Regions from separate parts of the Klebsiella africana genome, predicted to be linked through region 3. Evidence: predicted binding sites of a transcription regulator. Region 3 holds the regulator's gene; each other region holds the start of a gene.
The links. The regulator Fur, encoded in region 3, represses iron uptake genes when iron is present. The targets are predictions, from matches to a motif close to ATAATAATGAGAACNACTATCAA.
Positions count from the first base shown of each region.

Region 1: the regulator Fur is predicted to act here: its motif matches at 930-952, upstream of fepB (Fe2+-enterobactin ABC transporter substrate-binding protein).
Region 2: the regulator Fur is predicted to act here: its motif matches at 1,266-1,288, upstream of bfd (bacterioferritin-associated ferredoxin).
Region 4: the regulator Fur is predicted to act here: its motif matches at 1,140-1,162, upstream of exbB (tol-pal system-associated acyl-CoA thioesterase).

Region 1 is NZ_CP084874.1:3,766,436-3,768,640, forward strand. It holds gene entC (isochorismate synthase EntC) at 1-903, opposite strand, end outside; gene fepB (Fe2+-enterobactin ABC transporter substrate-binding protein) at 1,092-2,051, shown strand.
Region 2 is NZ_CP084874.1:434,113-436,317, reverse strand. It holds gene LGL98_RS02010 (prepilin peptidase) at 18-503, shown strand; gene bfr (bacterioferritin) at 487-963, opposite strand; gene bfd (bacterioferritin-associated ferredoxin) at 1,037-1,231, opposite strand; gene tuf (elongation factor Tu) at 1,412-2,205, opposite strand, start outside.
Region 3 is NZ_CP084874.1:3,660,588-3,662,792, reverse strand. It holds gene tcuR (tricarballylate utilization LysR family transcriptional regulator TcuR) at 1-579, opposite strand, end outside; gene fur (ferric iron uptake transcriptional regulator) at 706-1,158, opposite strand; gene fldA (flavodoxin FldA) at 1,450-1,980, opposite strand; gene ybfE (LexA regulated protein) at 2,132-2,205, opposite strand, start outside.
Region 4 is NZ_CP084874.1:728,836-731,040, reverse strand. It holds gene exbD (TonB system transport protein ExbD) at 1-340, opposite strand, end outside; gene exbB (tol-pal system-associated acyl-CoA thioesterase) at 347-1,078, opposite strand; gene metC (cystathionine beta-lyase) at 1,329-2,205, shown strand, end outside.

The DNA of each region.
Region 1 (2,205 bases), 110 kb from region 3:
CGTCGGGTGCAGCAGACAGGCCAGCGACATGGCATTTTCTTCCGCCAGCGCGGTGCCTTCGATTGGCGTCGCCAGATGCCAGAGCGTCGGGGTGGTAATCAGTTGCGGCGACTCCGGTAGCGACAGCTGACTGCTGCGCGGGCCCAGCACGCTCTTCATCGCCTGGGTCACCAGCTCGTGCTCGTGGCGATCTTTGCCGGAGGCCAGCAGCCTGTTGCCTGCTTCGCGGTCGAGCACATCGTCCGGCTGGCGACGGGCGGAGCCGGCCAGCGGTAACGAGCTGAAGTGCTGTCCTTCTTTACGCAGCAGCAGCTCCGGGCTGGCGCCCAGCAGCACGCCGCCGTCGGAGAGCGGCACGTGGAAGTTAAAGCTGGCGGGGTTCTGGGCGATCAGTCGCTCCATCAGCGCGCCGCTGTCGACACGATCGCGAGTGGTGATATCGATAAGTCGTGATAGCACCACTTTGTCCACTTCCGGGGTGGCGGTCAGGGCGGCGGCGCGTTCCACCATGGCTAAAAACGCGTCCTGCTCCGGGATCTCCCGGCGCTCCACCACCTCCATCGCCTCCAGCGGCGCGGCATAGCGAGCGGAACGCTGCTTTTCCGGGCGAGAGAACGCTTCCCAGCGCTCGGGGATATAGAGCTCGGAAGGCTGACAGGTGTCGAACGGGATAGCCCCGACCATCACCGGCTTGCGGATCCCCGCCGCCCGGGCTTCGGTAAAGGCGGCCGCCATCTGCTGCTGGAACTCTCCGTTCAGCGCATCGCCGCCAACGGCGGGCTGCGAGAAGCGACGGAAGCAGCCTGAAGTGGTAAAACTGCGGTACGGCGACATAAAGAAGAAGCTGTCCGGCGACAGGGTCCGGGTCGGTTTCTGTACATCCTCAGCCAGTGACGTTTCCATATCATCCTCCAAAAACGATAAAGATATTACGAATAATTATCATTTATATTTTGGTTGGCTAACCTAAAAGGTATTGCCCGCCATGTCAACCGCGTTACGTCATGGCGCCGCCACTTTGGCTTGCATCCTGCTGGCACAAAGTTGAAAATGAGACGCATTTATCACCTTTTAAATCAGGATGCGATGACGTGAACTTCTTTTCTTTCTGCCGCCGCGGTGCGCTAGCCGGCATGCTGTTGCTTTTAGGAATTACCTCAGCCCAGGCGGCGGACTGGCCGCGCCAGGTCACCGACAGCTACGGGACGCACACCCTGTCGAGCCAGCCGCTGCGCATTGTCTCCACCAGCGTGACGCTTACCGGTTCGCTGCTGGCGATTGACGCTCCGGTGGTCGCCAGCGGCGCCACCACGCCAAACAATCGCGTCGCCGATAGCCAGGGCTTTCTGCGCCAGTGGAGCGAGGTCGCCAAAGCCCGCAAGCTGGCGCGGCTGTACATCGGCGAACCAAGCGCCGAAGCGGTGGCCGCCCAGATGCCGGATCTGATCCTGGTGAGCGCCACCGGCGGCGACTCTGCCCTGCCGCTGTACGATCAGCTCAAAACGATCGCCCCGACGCTGGTCATCAACTATGACGATAAAAGCTGGCAAACCCTGCTCACTCAGCTGGGGCAGATCACCGGCCATGAGCAGCAGGCCAGCGCGCGCATTGCCGACTTCAATAAACAGCTCGTTTCGTTAAAAGAAAAAATGAAACTGCCGCCGCAGCCGGTGACCGCTCTGGTTTATACCGCCGCCGCGCACAACGCCAATATCTGGACGCCGGAATCGGCTCAGGGGCAGATGCTCGAACAGCTGGGCTTTAGCCTGGCGACGCTGCCGGGCGGCCTGCCCGCCAGCCATAGCCAGGGTAAACGCCACGATATCGTGCAGCTGGGCGGGGAGAACCTCGCGGCCGGTCTGAACGGCCAGAGCCTGTTCCTGTTCGCTGGCGACCAGAAAGATGCGGATGCCATCTACGCCAACCCGCTGCTGGCGCATCTCCCGGCGGTCGCAGGCAAACGCGTCTACCCGCTGGGCACCGAGACCTTCCGTCTTGACTACTACAGCGCTCTGCTGGTGCTCCAGCGTCTCTCCAGCCTGTTCGGCTAACGCGGGCTGTGCCATCAGGACTGGTACGCGGCCTGAACACCTTGCCGGGCGGCGCGGTGCTTGCCCGGCCTACAATGCTTGCCCCCTCCAGGCCAGACCCCAGGCCAGCCCCCAGGCCTGGTAAGGCGTAGCCGCCACCGGGCATCAGGGCCGG
Region 2 (2,205 bases), 2.0 Mb from region 3:
TCACTGCGGGGTCACTTATGCTCGCCGCCCTCCCCTTCTTGCTGTGCTATAGCGGACTGACCGTGGCCTTATGCCACCAGGACCTACGCCACGGTCTGTTGCCCGATCGTTTCACCTGCCCCCTGCTATGGAGTGGTTTACTTTTTTATCTCTGTCTGGCGCCGCGCCAGCTGCATGATGCCGTCTGGGGAGCAATAGCCGGCTATCTCTCTTTGGCTGCGCTTTACTGGCTATACCGCGGGATCCGCGGTTATGAAGGGTTGGGGTATGGAGATATAAAATATCTTGCCGCCCTCGGCGCCTGGCATGGCTGGCGAATGCTGCCGCAGCTGCTACTGGTAGCATCGCTTCTCGCCTGCGCAGTGTGGGCAGTATCAGGTTTGTACGCGAGATGCGGCAGGGGCAGTAAATGGAGAAGAAGCAACCCGCTGCCGTTTGGGCCATTTCTGGCGGCCGCGGGTTTCTGGTGCGGGTGTCAGACGCTGGCTAATCTGACACTTTGATCTGCGACTGCAGGTAATTTTGCAGACCGATTTTGCCGATCAGATCGAGTTCGGTTTCCAGCCAGTCGATATGGCCTTCTTCATCCGCCAAGATCTCAATCATCATGTCGCGGCTAACGTAGTCATGAACGCTGTCGGCATAGGCGATCGCCTCGCGCAAATTTTGCGCTCCTTCCAGCTCCAGTCTTAGATCCGACTGCAGCATCTCTTCCACATCTTCACCGATGCCAAGCTTGCCGAGATCCTGCAGATTAGGGATACCTTCGAGAAAAAGAATACGTTCGATATACTTATCGGCGTGCTTCATTTCGTCGATGGATTCGTGGTATTCGATATCGTTGAGGCGCATCAGGCCCCAGTTTTTGAACATTCTCGCATGGAGAAAATACTGATTAATTGCGACCAGCTCATTTCCCAATAATTTATTGAGATAACTTATGATTTTGACATCACCTTTCATTATATAGTCCCTCCGCTTCCACTCATTGAAGCGTAGTCCGGCCTATAGCGATGTCAAAAGAGAAGCGTGGACTTCAGGCGATTTCTTTGAATTCCGGCATGGTGGTTAATTCATCTTCCATCACTTCGCGCGCCGCACGAACACATTTACCGCATTGATTTCCAACGGGAATAAACTTACGTAATTGCTGAAAAGACTGCGGTTGAAACTGACGAACAACCTGGCGAATTTTTTTATCACTGACGCCATTGCACAAACAAACGTACATAGAAACTCCCGTTCAATTTATGCACAAATATTAAATGAGAATGGTTATGATTACAATAGACCATTTACGCATTCTCCGCCGCAGCGCACGTTATGAATAGGCTGTTAAATACCCATACCCTCTGAACGACAGACAGCAAAAAGGGCGCCGAAGCGCCCTTTTTAATTCAAAGCTAACGAATTAGCCCAGAACTTTAGCTACAACGCCCGCGCCAACGGTACGACCGCCTTCACGGATTGCGAAACGCAGACCATCGTCCATCGCGATCGGGTGGATCAGGGTAACAACCATTTTGATGTTGTCGCCCGGCATTACCATCTCTACGCCTTCCGGCAGTTCGATGGTACCAGTCACGTCAGTAGTACGGAAGTAGAACTGCGGACGGTAGCCTTTGAAGAACGGAGTATGACGGCCGCCTTCGTCTTTGGACAGGATGTACACTTCAGATTCGAACTTGGTGTGCGGGTTGATGGTGCCCGGCTTAGCCAGTACCTGACCACGTTCGATTTCTTCACGTTTGATACCACGCAGCAGAACACCTACGTTCTCACCAGCACGGCCTTCGTCCAGCAGTTTGCGGAACATTTCAACGCCAGTACAGGTGGTTTTCGCGGTTTCTTTGATACCAACGATTTCAACTTCTTCACCTACTTTGATGATACCGCGCTCTACACGACCGGTAACAACGGTACCACGACCGGAGATGGAGAATACGTCTTCGATCGGCAGCAGGAACGGCTTGTCAATCGCACGCTCTGGTTCCGGGATATAGGTATCCAGGTGGCCAGCCAGTTCGATGATTTTCGCTTCCCACTCTGCGTCGCCTTCCAGCGCTTTCAGAGCAGAACCACGAACGATCGGAGTGTCGTCGCCCGGGAAATCGTACTGAGACAGCAGTTCACGAACTTCCATCTCAACCAGTTCCAGCAGCTCTTCGTCATCAACCATGTCGCATTTGTTCAGGAACACGATGA
Region 3 (2,205 bases):
TGGCATAATCAACGGCAGGGAGGTGAGCTGGTCAGGGGTGATATGGTCATCCTGAAGAGGGGCTAGCAGCGCATGGGTGCCAATCAGGAACAGGCGCTCTTCCAGCACCGGTCTGGCGCTCCAGCGCAGGATCTTCTCCTGCTGGAAAACGATAGCTAAATCGAGCTGGCGAGTGTTGATCATCCGTTCCAGATTGCCGGAAAGGCTTTCAACCAGATGCAGACGCACGTCGGGGTAGCTTTCGCGCATCGCATTGATGAACGGAACACCGAGAACGGAGGCGGTGCTGGGGGCCATGCCGACGCTGACGTGGCCCGACAGGCGCGCCTCGCGGGCGGCGAGGATGGCGTCATCGGCATGGCGCAGCGCCAGCTGCGCTTGTGAGTAGAAGGCGAGGCCCGCGCTGGTGGGCGTGACTCCGCGGGAGGTCCGCTGCAGCAGGCGAATGGCCAGTTCGTTTTCCAGGCGCGCGATCTGCTGGCTAAGCGCCGAGACACCGATATTGAGATCGAGCGCAGCTCGCCCCATGCTGCCGGTCTCAACAATGCGCACAAAGTAGCGTAGCTGGCGAAGTTCCATATCAACTCTCCGGACAAAGCGGGGGTGAGGAAGGTTACCCCAGAGGCGTGAGCGGGAAGCGCGGCAGAAGCGCCCATAAAAAAGCCAACCGGCAGGTTGGCTTTTCAGAGCAGACGAAGCGGGGAATTACTTTTCCACTGCGTCGTGGGCGTGTTCGTCCTCGCGGCAATCCCCTTCCGCACAGTGGCCGTACAGATACAGACTGTGGTTGGTCAGGCGGATGCCGTGACGGGAAGCGATTTCACGCTGGCGCGCTTCAATAGAGTCATCACTGAACTCGATCACTTTGCCGCAGTCGAGGCAGATCAGGTGATCGTGGTGATGCTGCTGGGTCAGTTCGAAAACGGATTTTCCGCCTTCGAAATTATGACGAGTCACGATGCCGGCGTCATCAAACTGGTTGAGGACGCGGTAAACGGTCGCCAGACCAATCTCTTCGCCCATGTCGATCAGGCGTTTATATAAGTCTTCCGCACTGACATGATGGTTATCCGGTTCCTGCAGCACTTCGAGGATTTTCAGTCGAGGAAGTGTGACTTTCAGGCCAGCCTTCTTTAATGCGGTATTGTTGTCAGTCATGCGGAATCTGTCCTGTTGCTAAACGATCTACTTCCTTCAACGGAAGTCATACAGAAATTAACCCGACGTAATGCGTCTCATTATAGAACTGCCATTGGTAAATGAAAACTGCAAGCATCAGGCCTGGTTTGCTGTCAAAAACGAGGCACCAGCTACAAACTGCGTCACGTGCCTCGTAGAATCAGAGGACATTGTACAGATATGTGATTAAAAGTTAAAAACTTGTAGCTATTAGTTTGATTGCTTTTGTCTATTAATGCGACGCAACTCAATAGTTACGCCGCTTAATCATCAGGCGTTTTTGATTTCTTCGAGGTGCAGCTCTTCGGCAACCTGCTTCACCCACTTCTCAACGCGCTCATTAGTCAGCTCCGGCTGGCGGTCTTCATCGATGGCGAGGCCGACGAAGTGGTCGTCATCCGCCAGGCCTTTGGAAGCCTCGAAATGATACCCCGCCGTCGGCCAGTGACCGACGATGGTCGCCCCGCGTGGCTCAATGATGTCGCGGATGGTGCCTAGCGCGTCGCAGAAGTATTCTGCGTAGTCTTCCTGGTCGCCGCAGCCGAACAGCGCCACCAGTTTGCCATTGAAGTCGATCTCTTCCAGCGTCGGGAAAAAGTCGTCCCAGTCACACTGTGCTTCACCATAGTACCAGGTCGGAATACCGAGCAGCAGGATGTCGTGGGCTTCCAGGTCTTCTTTGCTGCTTTTGGCAATGTCGTGAACATCAGCAACATCTTTACCAAGCTGCTTTTGAATCATTTTTGCAATATTTTCGGTGTTGCCGGTGTCGCTGCCAAAAAAGATGCCGATGATTGCCATGAGTAAAATAACCTCTTGAAACTTAAATGATGTGGTAGGGACGCGATGCCCATAGATAACGGCAATCATAGCAGAACAGGCAAGGGCGCGGAAACAGCAATCACGCCCGACTGCACACTCTGCTACATGAATGCGGTTTTTTCGCGGAAAGTTAGACTTTTCCCTGGCTGCGCAGGGCGGTTAATTGTGTCATCAGCATCTCTTCAATGAGATCGCTGCGGCTCA
Region 4 (2,205 bases), 2.3 Mb from region 3:
TCTCGTAATCAACGGTTTTATCCGCGCGAAAGAAGACGGTGGTATCTTTTTTGCCAGCAGTCAGGCTATCCAGGGCGTTAATCATATTCGCTTCGGTAACCGGGTCGTTGCCGAGGAACATGCTCTTATCCGCCTTCACCGACAGGTAGATGGGTTTTTCCGGTCGCGGTTGCGGCTGGCTGGAGGAGGCCGGCAGATTGACCTTCACGTCGACCGTCGCCAGCGGCGCGGCCACCATGAAGATAATCAGCAGAACCAGCATGACATCGATAAACGGCGTCACGTTGATCTCATGCATTTCGCCGTTATCGTCCAGATTTTCATTAAGACGCATCGCCATAGCCGATCAACCTACCCGTAATTTCTGCGCGCTGCGCACCGGCTTCACGCCGCTGGCGCTGAGGTCCAGGTCACGGCTTTGCAGCAGGAGTACCTGAGCGGCGACGTCGCCGAGCGAAGCCTTGTAGCTGCCGATCATGCGGGCGAAAATGTTATAGATGACCACCGCCGGGATAGCGGCGAACAGGCCGATGGCCGTCGCCAGCAGCGCTTCCGCGATGCCCGGGGCCACTACCGCAAGATTGGTGGTCTGGGTCTGGGCGATACCGATAAAACTGTTCATGATGCCCCAGACGGTCCCAAACAGGCCCACAAACGGGGAAATGGCGCCGATGGTCGCCAGATAGCCGTTGCCGCGCCCCATATGGCGACCGACCGCCGCAACGCGACGCTCAAGGCGAAAACCGGTTCGTTCCTTGATGCCTTCATTGTCTTCGGCACCGGCAGAGAGTTCGAGTTCGTTCTGCGCTTCATTGATAAGCAGGGTGGTGAGGCTTTTCGCCTCAAAGGCGCTGGCAATATCGCTGGCCTGATCGAGAGAGCGGGCTTCCGCCAACTGCTGCTGTTCACGTTTGAGGCGACGCTTGCTGGCGAGGATTTCCGCCCCTTTACCGAAGAAGATGGCCCATGTGACGACCGACGCCAGAATCAGGCCAATCATCACCACCTTAACGACAATATCGGCATGATGATACATACCCCAAACGGAGAGATCCGCCTGCATCAAATTATTACCCACGCTCTATCTCCACGACGATAATCACAAAATCTGCCCACAATAATATCAAAACGGCATCGAATTGATAGTGGTTCTCATTAGTATTTACACTGTGCAGCAAATCACGTTTATTTTCCTTGCGCTTACGCAGTAAAAAAGCGGCTAACCGCGGGCCTGGTAAAATTTTCGCCTGTATCGGCGGTGCGCTGGTACAGAAAAGAAGATTCATGTTAGTTTAGACGTCCAGACGTATAAAAACAGGTTCATCAACATGGCTGATAAACATCTTGATACCGCGCTGGTCAACGCCGGGCGGAGCAAAAAGTACACCCAGGGCTCAGTGAACAGCGTTATCCAGCGCGCGTCATCGCTGGTTTTCGACACCGTCGAGGCCAAAAAACACGCCACCCGTAACCGGGCTAACGGCGAGCTGTTTTACGGGCGCCGCGGCACCCTGACCCACTTCTCGCTGCAGGAAGCGATGTGCGAGCTGGAAGGTGGCGCCGGCTGCGCCCTCTTCCCCTGCGGCGCCGCGGCGGTGGCCAACACCATTCTGGCGTTTGTCGAGCAAGGCGATCATGTGCTGATGACCAATACCGCCTATGAGCCAAGCCAGGACTTTTGTACCAAAATTCTCGCCAAACTCGGCGTCACCACCAGCTGGTTCGATCCCTTAATCGGCGCCGATATTGCCCGTCTGGTTCGCCCTGAGACCCGCGTGGTGTTCCTTGAATCGCCCGGCTCGATCACCATGGAAGTGCACGATGTGCCGGCGATTGTCGCCGCCGTGCGTGAGGTCGCCCCGGAAGCGATTATCATGATCGATAACACCTGGGCGGCGGGGATCCTGTTTAAAGCGCTGGATTTTGGCATCGATATTTCCATTCAGGCAGGCACCAAATATCTGATCGGCCATTCCGACGCCATGGTCGGCACCGCGGTGGCGAACGCGCGCTGTTGGCCGCAGCTGCGTGAGAATGCCTACCTGATGGGGCAAATGCTGGACGCCGATACCGCCTATATGACCAGCCGCGGCCTGCGCACCTTGGGCGTGCGCCTGCGTCAGCACCATGAAAGCAGCCTGCGCATCGCCGAGTGGCTGGCGCAGCACCCGCAGGTGGCGCGGGTAAACCACCCCGCCCTGCCCG